Sphaerisporangium rubeum: one gene and its partners. The protein of the gene in region 1 interacts with the protein of each later gene in a pairwise test. Links are inferred from orthologs where the notes say so. Each region holds a gene or a part of one and is shown on either strand. Other genes may lie near its edges. The genes, in order: dnaE, rplL and BJ992_RS00510.

Region 1 (4,241 bases):
GACGACAGGAAGCGAGGAAGGGAAGAGATCCACGCGAGCTTCGGACATAGCCAAACATTAGAGGCGCCAGTGAGTCGTACTCCTGATCGAATCCCGAAAAGTAGCGGCCGGCGGCGGCCATCCGGGACATCGACATCCCGGAAGACCTCGGACGACATCCGATCAGGAACGGTCTTCGTCGTCACCGGCATTCAGGGAAATATCGGTATGACCTCACCTGGCGCTACTGCATACGCGCGGATCGTTCTCACCGTTCAGCGGGGCTCGCTCGGCTGTCAGGGCATCACCAGAGCGCTTGGTCCGAGGAGGACCTTGATGTCGCCGGCGAAGGCTCCGCCGGTGACGTCGACCGCGTAGTCGGGGAGGGCTACCAGTTGGATCTTGCGGTTGAGGCGTTCCACGCGGAGGCGGACGGGGGTGTCTCCTGGGTGGGCCTGGAAGATGCGCTTCAGTTCGTGGACGAGTTCCTTGTCGATTCGTTCTTCGCGGAGTGCGATGACGATGGGTTCACGGCCGTCGTCTTGGACGCCGCTGATGTCGAGGAAGGTGATGTCGGTGGCGTTGAAGGAGACGGTGGCGTCTTCGCCGTCGCCGCGGGAGCGGATTCGGCCGGTCACTGAGACGACGAGGTCGGGGGCCAGGTTGCTGCCGTACAGCTGGTAGGTCTGGGGGAAGCAGGGGACCTCGATGGAGGCGTCGTAGTCCTCGATCTTGAGGATGGCCCAGACGTCGCCTTTTTTGGTGACCTTCTTGTCCACGCCGGAGATGATGCCGGCGATGCGGACGTTGCCGAACTCGGTCTGGCGGTCGAGGACCTGGGCTATGGTCAGGTCGCGGTTGCGTTCGATGATGCGTTCGGCGCCGTTGAGTGGGTGGTCGGAGACGTAGAGGCCGAGCATTTCCCGTTCGAAGGAGAGTTTGACTTTTTTGTCCCATTCGCCTTCGGGGATGGGGACCTGGAAGACGCTGCTGTTCGCGTCGTCGTCGTCGAAGGCGCCGAAGAGGGAGTCCTGGCCCAGGGCCTCTTTGCGCTTCACGTCGATGACGGAGTCCACGGCCTGGTCGTGGATCTGGATGAGGCCCTTGCGTGAGTGGCCGAGGCCGTCGAAGGCTCCGGCTTTGATGAGGGACTCTATGGTTCGCTTGTTGCAGACGACCTGCGGGACCTTGCGCAGGAAATCGTTGAAGTCGGTGTAGGCGCCTTTTTGGGTGCGCGCGGAGATGACGCCGTTGATGGCGTTCTCACCGACGTTCTGGACGGCACCGAGGCCGAAGCGGACGTCCTCGCCGACGGCGCTGAAGCGCAGGCCTGACTCGTTGACGTCCGGGGGGAGGACTTTGACCTTCATGCGGCGGCACTCGGCGAGGTACAGCGCCATTCGGTCCTTGTTGGTGCCGACCGAGGTGAGCAGGGCCGCCATGTACTCGGCGGGGTAGTTGGCCTTGAGGTAGGCGGTCCAGTAGGAGACCAGTCCGTAGCCGGCGGTGTGGGACTTGTTGAATCCGTAGGAGCTGAACGGTTCCAGGACGTCCCAGACCGCCTTGGCGGCTTCCTTGGTGTAGCCCTTGTCGATCATGCCGGAGGAGAAGGTGGCCCACTGTTTGTCCATCTCCTCCTTTTTCTTCTTACCCATGGCCCGGCGCAGGATGTCGGCGCCGCCGAGGGTGTAGCCGGCCAGTTGCTGCGCGATCGCCATGACCTGCTCCTGGTAGACCACCAGGTGGTAGGTCGTGCCGAGGATCGGGTCCAGGGCTTCCTTGAGGCTCGGATGGATCGGCGTGATCTCTTGCTGTCCGGCCTTGCGCAGCGCGTAGTTGGTGTGCGCGTTGGCTCCCATGGGGCCGGGACGGCCGAGCGCGAGGACCGACGAGATGTCTTCGAACCGTGCCGGTGCGATCAGCTTGGTGAGGTCGCGCATCATCGAACTGTCGAGCTGGAAGACGCCGAGCGTGTCGCCTCGGGCCAGCAGCTCGTAGGTCTTCTTGTCGTCCAGCGACAGGCTGAGCATGTCGAGGTCGATGCCGCGGTTGTCCTTCACGTTCTGCACGGCGTCACCGATGACGGTGAGGTTGCGCAGACCGAGGAAGTCCATCTTCAACGCACCCATGTTCTCCGAACTGGGGCCGTCGAATCCGGTGATGCGTGCCCCGTCGTCGGGACGCATGAAGATCGGCATGACGTCGATCAGCGGCTGGGACGACAGGATGACACCGGCGGCGTGGACGCCGGTGCCTCTGGTCAGGCCTTCCAGTCCGAGCGCCGTGTCGATGACCCGCTTGACGTCGGCGTCCTCCTGGTACAGGGCACGCAGCTCGGTCGCCTCGGCGTACCGGGGGTGCTTCTCGTCGAAGATGCCGGTGAGCGGGATCTCCTTGCCCATGACGGCAGGCGGGAAGGCCTTGGTGATCTTCTCACCTACGGGGAACGGATAACCGAGCACCCGCGCCGCGTCCTTGACGGCCGCCTTCGACTTGATCGTCATGTAGGTGATGATCAGCGAGACGTTGTCCTCGCCGTACTTCTCGGTGACATAACGGATCATGTCCCCGCGCCGGCGCTCGTCGAAGTCCAGGTCGACGTCCGGCATCGAGATGCGCTCGGGATTGAGGAACCGCTCGAAGAGCAACGAGTGCTCGATGGGGTCCAGCTCGGTGATGCCGGTGACGTACGCCACCATGGAGCCGGTGGCGGAACCTCGGCCCGGGCCGAGCCAGATGTTGTTGTCCCGCGCGTACTGGCAGATGTCGGCGACGACGAGGAAGTAACCCGGGAAGCCCATGCCTTCGATGACGCCGAGCTCGTAGTCGATCCGCTCCATCACATGAGCGGGCACCGGATCGCCGTACCGGTTCACCGCGCCGCGGTAGGCCTCCTTGCGGAGCCAGCTCATCTCGGTCTCCCCGTCGGGGACCGGGAACTTCGCGGCGAGGTCGCGGTGGGAGAACACCTCGTCGTAGGACTCGACCCGCTCGGCGATGACCAGGGTGTTCCGGCACCCGTCGGCCCAGACGTCGGAGCTCGGGTCCAGAGCCCGCATCTCCTCGGCGGACCGCACGTAGTAGCCGTTGCCGGAGAACCGGAACCTGTTGGGGTCGCTCAGCAGGGAGTTGGTGCCGACGCAGAGCAAGGCGTCATGGGCCGTGGCCTGGTCCTCGGTGACGTAATGGGAGTCGTTGGTCACCAGAGGCGGGATGTCGAGGGTCTTCCCGATCCGCAACAGGTCGTCGCGGACCCCGGTCTCGATCGGGATCCCCCCGTGATCCATGATCTCCAGGAAGTAGTTCTCCCGGCCGAAGATCTCCTGGTACTTGGCGGCGTGTTCCAGCGCCTTGTCGAACTGGCCGAGCCGGAGCCGGGTCTGCACGGCCCCGGAAGGACAGCCGGTCGTGGCGACGATGCCTTCGTGGTAGCGGTCGAACAGCTCGTCGTCCATGCGGGGGTACTTCTTCATGTGGCCTTCCAGGGAGGCCAGCGAAGAAATGCGGAAGAGGTTGCGCAACCCCTGAGCGTTGACGGCCCACATGGTCTTGTGCAGATAGGTGCCGCTCGCCGAGACGTCGCCGCCGAGGCCGGTACGTTCGTCGGACTTGCGCTGGTGGGGCTCCCCCCAGAAGACGGGCCGCTTGTAGTGGCGTGACTCCGGGCTGACGTAGCCCTCGATCCCGATGATCGGCTTCACGCCGGCGGCCTTGGTCTTGGACTGGAACTCGTACGCACCGAACAGGTTGCCGTGGTCGCTCATCGCGATCGCCGGCATGCCGAGCTCGGCCGCGCGGGCCGCCAGCTTGCTGATCTTCGCCGCACCGTCCAGCATCGAGTACTCAGTGTGAACATGCAGGTGAACGAACGAATCAGCCACAGGGGATCTCGGCCTTTCCTCGTGGGGTTGGCGGTGACGCAACTCTACCGAGGGACGGGTGGGACTGGTCGAGCATGGGGGAAAACGTGCGATCAGCGCGTCCGTGGCCCGCCTGCCGATCCGGTGAGCCGCCTAGATGGCCCCCTCGTGGCGGAGCAGCCATTCCTTGACGGCGGTGCCGTAGTAGTAGCCGCCGAAGCGGCGGTTGCCGGTGGCGGGGAGGATGCGGTGGCAGGGGACGAACGGGGCGATGAGGTTCTGTGCGCAGGCGGAGCCGGCGGCGCGCGCGGCGGTCCGTGGGAGGCCCGCCTGCTCGGCCAGGTCGGCGTAGGTGATCGTGGTGCCCGCGGGGACGGCGCGCAGCGCGGTGAGGAGGCGCAG
Region 2 (3,144 bases), 190 kb from region 1 along the record:
GTCGACACTGACGTGCCTGGTATCTGCCCGGTCCACACCAAGGCCAAACCCGGCCTTTGCTAACAATTTGATAACCCGCCCCGCCCATCACCGGCGTGTCCGGACGTGCGGCATCCGACCTGGTCACGCTCAGTCAGTCGGTGCGTTGCCGATCAAGGTCGACAGCTCGGACACCAGCCAGCGGCCGTCACCGTTGACCAGGACGAATCTCGCGCGGTTCTGCGAAACCTGTTTCAAAGGGACCGATCCCCCGGCGGGGATCTTGGTGGTGGCGAGGTTCATGAAGATCACCACCTGTACCCGGTCAGGTGTGGCCGACTCGACCGCCGCGGCGGCGACCACGGCCTGCTGCACGGTCTGCTGACGTTTGACGGCCGGCGGCAGCACCGTGCCGAGTTCGCGGTAGTGGTCGGCGAGAGCCCCTGTGGCGTACCCGCGGGCCCGCGCGAGATCGGCGTCGATGGTGCGGTAGTCGTAGGAGAGCATGTCAGGCGCGTACGTGCGAGCCGCCGCGAGCGCCTCGGCGGCGGCCGTCTCGCTCTGCCTCAGCTCACGCAGGCGCAGATAGCCGGCCCCCACCAGGAACGCCAGAGTGACCACCAGGACGGCCAGCAGCGCCACCAGCACGCTGAAGGACCACGAACGCGTGCGCGTGCGGCGACGGCGGCTGGGTATCCCCTGCATCGCCTCGGCGGCGGTGCTCATGGGACGTTCTCCAGCTTCGAGGCCCACCACAGGCCGTCTATCTTGGTGACCTCGACGTTCCATCGGTAGTAGCGGTCCTGCGGCGCGGTCTTCGCGCCCTCCCAGCTCACCACCGAGTCGGCCACCACCAGCACGCGGGCCACCGACCGGTGCGCGTCCATGGACACCAGGCCCGCGGCGCGCACCACGCCGGTCTGCACGGCCTTGTTGGCCCGGGTCGCCGCCTTCAGCCGCTCGGCGTCCCTGGCGTAGTCGGCCCTCGCCTGGCCGGTGGAGGACTCGATGACGCGTTCCACGTCACGGTCCACGGTGCGGTGGCTGACCGCGAGCAGGCTGAGCGCGTACCGCTGAGCGGCCTGGATCGCGGCCACGCGGTCGAGCGCCGCCCCGCGTGCCTGGTCGAGCTCGGCCCCCACCCGCACCCACGCGAACCCCAGCACCGCCGCCGGCACGAGCAGGAAGACCAGCACGGTCAGGCGCCGCCGCCGCGGACGGGGCCGTGCCGCGTGCTGCGCCACGTGCGCCCTCCTCTCGCCACGGCCCTCGGAAAGGGCCGAACCGGCCCGTACGGTCGGGCGGATCATAACCCGATACAGGTCCCGCGATCCCGGTCCATAGCGGTCCGTTCACCCTCGGAACCCGGGAAACACGAAAGGGACGGACACCCGGCACCTGGGTGGCCCGTCCCTTTCGGATGGAGCGTTTCGACGCGCGCGTCGGCGCGTCAGATCCTCGGAGAGGAGAACGTCACTTGACGGTGACGGTGGCGCCGGCGCCCTCGAGGGCGGCCTTGGCCTTCTCCGCGGCCTCCTTGTTGACCTTCTCGAGCAGCGCCTTCGGCGCGCCGTCCACGAGGTCCTTGGCCTCCTTCAGCCCGAGGCTGGTGAGGGCCCGGACCTCCTTGATGACCTGGATCTTCTTGTCGCCGGCGGCCTCGAGGATGACGTCGAACTCGTCCTGCTCCTCGACCTCCTCGGCGGCACCCGCGCCACCACCGGCCGGGGCCGCGACAGCGGCGACCGGCGCGGCGGCCTTGACGTCGAAGGTGTCCTCGAAGAGCTTCACGAAGTCGGACAGCTCGAGGAGGGTCATCTCCTTGAACGCGTCGAGCAGCTCGTCGGTGCTGAGCTTCGCCATGGTGGTACTTCCTTCGCTTGTGTCAAAACGGTGTTAAGGACCGCGGTGTGCGCAGCGATCCCCGCTCGCGAGCCCGCACAGGACGGGCCGCGGGTCCCGAGCTACTCGGACTCGGCCTGCTCCGCGCCGGCGCCGGCCTGCTTCTCGCGCAGAGCCTCGACGAGGCGCACGAGCTGCGTGGGCAGCGCGTTGAACGTGGCGGCGGCCTGGGACTGCTTGGCCTTCAGGGCGCCTGCCAGCTTGGCGAGCAGGACCTCACGCGACTCGAGGTCGGCGAGCGTGGTGATCTCGGCCGGCGTCATCGCCTTGCCGTCGACGACACCACCCTTGATCACCAGCAGGGGGTTGGCCTTGGAGAAATCACGCAGGCCCTTCGCCGCCTCGACCACGTCGCCGGTGACGAACGCGATCGCGGTCGGGCCCTGGAACAGATCGTCCAGGGAGCTGACCCCGGCCTCGTTGGCCGCGATCTTGGACAGGGTGTTCTTCGCCACGGCGAACTTCGCGTTGCCCCGCAGAGCGGTGCGAAGCTCCTTCAGCTGCGCCACGGTGAGGCCGCGGTACTCGGTCAGGACCGCCGCGCTAGAGCCCTCGAAGCGATCCTTGAGCTCGGCGACAGCGGTCGCCTTCTCAGCCCTCGCCATGGGCCTCCTTCCAGATGTGCCGCCGGTACACGGCCGAAGGACCCATGGAAAAGCGAACGAGCCCCGGCGCAGGCGCGCGGGGCTCACACAGACGGCGTGCGGCACGAGGCGCACGCGGACCATATGGAAACTCTCGACACACCTGCGCTGGTCGCCCACGATCGTGGGACCTTCGGCCACAGAGCCAGGACAAGGCTCAGTGACGACCGGCGGTCTTCGGCGAGACCACTGTACGCGCCAGGACGGCCTCCCACCAAATCGGTTTCCCCGTGACGGTCCTGTACGGCATCGAGCCACGGCCGGAAGGCCGGTTCCCGCCACAGACAACGGTACGTCCCGCACCGGCCGGTGCGGGACGTACCGAGGCGTACAGGCGGTGGTCAGCCACCGATGGCGCCGCCGTTGCCGTTGAGGCCCTTCGGCAGGTCGCCGACCTGGTCGGCCGGCGGGGCCGTGACCTCGGCGGCCTCGTTGAACTGGCTGAACTGCAGAGCCGCCTTGAAGGTGCCGCCCTCGGCGGCGCCGTTCATCTCCATCTTGCGCGGCAGGTTCTCGGCGTCGATCCACGCGTCGAACTTCATGTCCTTGAGCTCGCCGAGCTGAGGCTCCAGCTTCTGGCGCATCTCGGGGTCGAGCTGCTGCACGGCCGCGGCCACCG
Region 3 (3,078 bases), 1.5 Mb from region 1 along the record:
GCCCCGGCTGGATCGGTCCGGGGCCTTGCGTGTTCTTGCTGCTCAACCAAGCGCGGAGGATAGGAGATTCGAACTCCTGAGGGGTTGCCCCCAACACGCTTTCCAAGCGTGCGCCCTAGGCCAACTAGGCGAATCCTCCGCCGAGAAGCTTACCGGACTTCGGGGGCGGTGGAGACCAGGGATTCGCGGGGAATCGGCGGGGATGAGTGGGGAGGAGATTCGTCGCGGGACGGCAGCGAGTGGTGGCCGGCGGGGCTAGACTGTCTCAGGACCCCTCGCATGGCGTCATCCTGTGAACCTCCCCAGGGCCGGAAGGCAGCAAGGATAAGCGGGCTCTGGCGGGTGTGCGAGGGGTCTTTTCGCCGGAGAACCGGGGCGGTGTCGCGTGTGATGGGGCGTCGCGGGGGTCAGCGAGCGCGGGACGGTGCGGCTCTTCGGCGGTTGACACTCCGGCCCCTAGGCGAGGAGACGGCATGAGTCTCGCCCTCTACCGTAAATACCGCCCTGGGACGTTCGCGGAGGTCAAGGGGCAGGAGCACGTCACCGATCCGTTGCGGCAGGCGCTCAGCACGGGGCGGATCAATCATGCCTACCTTTTCAGCGGGCCGCGTGGGTGCGGCAAGACGTCCAGTGCGCGCATCTTGGCGCGGTCGCTGAACTGCGAGAAGGGGCCCACGCCTGATCCGTGCGGCGAGTGTGAGTCGTGTGTGGCGCTGGCTCCTACGGGGGCGGGGCACCTCGATGTGATCGAGATCGACGCGGCGTCGCACGGGGGTGTGGACGACGCGCGTGATCTGCGGGAGCGCGCGTTCTTCGCGCCGGTGTCCGCGCGGTTCAAGATCTACATCATCGACGAGGCGCACATGGTGACCCGTGAAGGGTTCAACGCGCTGCTCAAGCTCGTCGAGGAGCCGCCGCCGCACCTGAAGTTCGTGTTCGCGACGACCGAGCCGGAGAAGGTCATCGGGACCATCAAGTCCCGCACGCACCACTATCCGTTCCGGTTGATGCCGCCGGGGACGTTGCGGGGGCTGCTGGAGGAGATCCTGCGGTCGGAGTCGGTGCCGTACGAGGCGGCGGCGCTGCCGCTGGTCGTGCGGGCCGGAGCGGGGTCGGCGCGTGATTCGCTGTCGATTCTCGACCAGCTGCTCGCGGGGGCGGACGACGCGGGGATCACGTACGCGCGGGCCGTTTCGCTGCTGGGGTACACCGATGGCGATCTGCTCGACGAGATGATCGCGGCGTTCGCGGCGCGTGACGGTGGCCGGGTTTTCGGCGCCGTGCACCGGGTGATCGAGGGAGGGCACGATCCACGACGGTTCGCCATGGATCTGCTGGAACGGTTCCGCGATCTCGTGGTGCTCGCGAACGTTCCCGACGCGGCGGGTAGTGGATTGCTGGACCGGCCGGGGGACGAGCTGGAGCGGCTCGCCGCGCAGGCCGCGTCCATGGGGCCGGCGGAGCTGACGCGGGCCGCCGAGGTGTTCAACTCGGGGCTGACCGAGATGCGGGGGGCCACCTCCCCTCGGTTGCTGCTGGAGCTGATGTGCGCGCGGGTGCTGCTTCCCGGTGCGGCGCAGGGGGAGTCGGCGCTGCTGGCCCGGTTGGAGCGGCTGGAGCGCGGAGGGGTGGCGGCGGCCACGCCGCGCGCGGCCTCTCCTGTGGCGGGTGACGCCGGGTTGGCGCAGCCGCAGGCCGCCACGGTGGTGCGGCCGCAGGAGGTGACGGTGCCGCCGCCTCCGGCGCGGACCGGCGGGGCCGAGCCCGCTGCGTCGGTGGCCGAGCCCAGGGCCGAGACCGACGCCTCACGTGCCGGTGACTGGCCCGCGGCCACGCGCGCCGGTGCGCAGGCGCGGCCTGATGACGTCCCCGCCGCTGCGCCTGCGCGGGCCGGGACCGGCGGCGGCGCGGTCCAGCAGGCCTGGCCGCAGGTCCTCGAAGCGCTCAGGCAGCGATCCCCCGCCGTCTGGTCGAACGTCAACACGCACGCTCGGGTCGCCGGGGTCGAGGGTGATCTCGTCACGCTCGCGTACACCCAGGTCGGCGCGCAGCGGTACTTCGTCAACGGCGGCAAGGACAGTGTGGTCGCGACGGTGCTCGGCGAGGTGCTCGGCGGGACCTGGCGGGTCGAGGCGGTGCTCGGCAACGGAGGTGGCGCGGCGCCTGCTCCGGCCGCGCCGGCGCAGGCGGTGCGGCAGCCCCGTCCGGCGCCGGCTCCGCAGCCGCAACGAGCCGCGCCTGCGCCTGTCAGGACCCAGGCGCCTCCTCCGGTGGACGAGTCCTGGCCCGACGCGCCGTCGGACGACGAAGGGCCCGGCCCCGCTGCGGGTTCCGGTTTCACCGCCGCTCAGGCGGTGCAGAGCCGTCCGCGCAAGACCGGTGCGGCGGGATGGCCGGACGCGGTCCCCGGACGGTCCACGGCCACCGGCGCGGAGACCGACGATGCCGACCCCGACGCCGACACCGACACCGGCCATCTCAGCGGCATGGCTCTGGTGCAGCGCGAACTCGGCGGCACGATCATCGACGAGGTCGACTGACCGTCCCCCGCTTCGTCCACATGGTGGGGTGTGGCGGTGCGGTGGGGGTGCGTGACGCCGTAGGCTCGGGGGACACGCGGAAGTCATGAGGAGCGCACGATCGTGAATCCAGGTGATGTGAATCTCCAGCAGTTGCTGGAGCAGGCGCAGCTCATGCAGCAGCAGCTCGCTACGGCTCAGCAGGAGCTGAACGACGCCGAGGTCGAGGGGTCGGCGGGTGGCGGGCTGGTGGTCGCCACGGTCAACGGCGGGGGTGAGCTGCTGGAGCTGAAGATCAGCCCGGCGGCGGTCGATCAGGGGGACCCGCAGGAGACGGCGGACACGATCGCCGACCTGGTGATCGCCGCGGTACGGGACGCGGTACGGGCCGCCGGCGAGTTGCAGCAGCAGAAGCTCGGGCCACTGGCGCAGGGGCTCGGCGGGGGCGGCCTCCAACTGCCGGGGTTCTAGCGGCCATGTACGAAGGCGTCGTCCAGAACCTCATCGACGAGCTCGGCCTGCTCCCCGGCGTCGGCCCCAAGAGCGCGCAGCGCATCGC

Evidence for each region.
Region 2: the proteins of dnaE (region 1) and rplL interact in binary tests that used the Escherichia coli proteins (3 or more experiments, as listed by UniProt). The link is inferred for Sphaerisporangium rubeum from one-to-one orthologs.
Region 3: the proteins of dnaE (region 1) and BJ992_RS00510 interact in binary tests that used the Escherichia coli proteins (3 or more experiments, as listed by UniProt). The link is inferred for Sphaerisporangium rubeum from one-to-one orthologs.

Annotation. Positions count from the first base shown.
Region 1 is NZ_JACHIU010000001.1:1,614,689-1,618,929, forward strand. What follows is about bases 76-4,169. They hold dnaE (DNA polymerase III subunit alpha), read right to left. Parts: upstream 3,861-4,169; coding sequence 276-3,860; downstream 76-275. Other genes in these bases: BJ992_RS06995 (methylated-DNA--[protein]-cysteine S-methyltransferase), read right to left, coding at 3,993-4,169. Also shown: BJ992_RS06985 (aminoglycoside phosphotransferase family protein), read right to left, coding at 1-48; more of BJ992_RS06995, read right to left, coding at 4,170-4,241. UniProt on the Escherichia coli protein: DNA polymerase III is a complex, multichain enzyme responsible for most of the replicative synthesis in bacteria. This DNA polymerase also exhibits 3' to 5' exonuclease activity. The alpha chain is the DNA polymerase catalytic subunit.
Region 2 is NZ_JACHIU010000001.1:1,425,037-1,428,180, reverse strand. Bases 148-3,144 are described here. They hold rplL (50S ribosomal protein L7/L12), read right to left. Parts: upstream 1,843-3,144; coding sequence 1,453-1,842; downstream 148-1,452. Other genes in these bases: BJ992_RS06105 (SCO4651 family lipoprotein), read right to left, coding at 2,867-3,144; rplJ (50S ribosomal protein L10), read right to left, coding at 1,944-2,486; BJ992_RS06120 (hypothetical protein), read right to left, coding at 702-1,223; BJ992_RS06125 (hypothetical protein), read right to left, coding at 148-705. In the rest of the region: more of BJ992_RS06125, read right to left, coding at 130-147. UniProt on the Escherichia coli protein: The binding site for several of the GTPase factors involved in protein synthesis (IF-2, EF-Tu, EF-G and RF3). Is thus essential for accurate translation.
Region 3 is NZ_JACHIU010000001.1:97,827-100,904, forward strand. What follows is about bases 76-3,006. They hold BJ992_RS00510 (DNA polymerase III subunit gamma and tau), read left to right. Parts: upstream 76-473; coding sequence 474-2,540; downstream 2,541-3,006. Other genes in these bases: BJ992_RS00515 (YbaB/EbfC family nucleoid-associated protein), read left to right, coding at 2,643-2,990; recR (recombination mediator RecR), read left to right, coding at 2,996-3,006. In the rest of the region: more of recR, read left to right, coding at 3,007-3,078. UniProt on the Escherichia coli protein: Part of the beta sliding clamp loading complex, which hydrolyzes ATP to load the beta clamp onto primed DNA to form the DNA replication pre-initiation complex.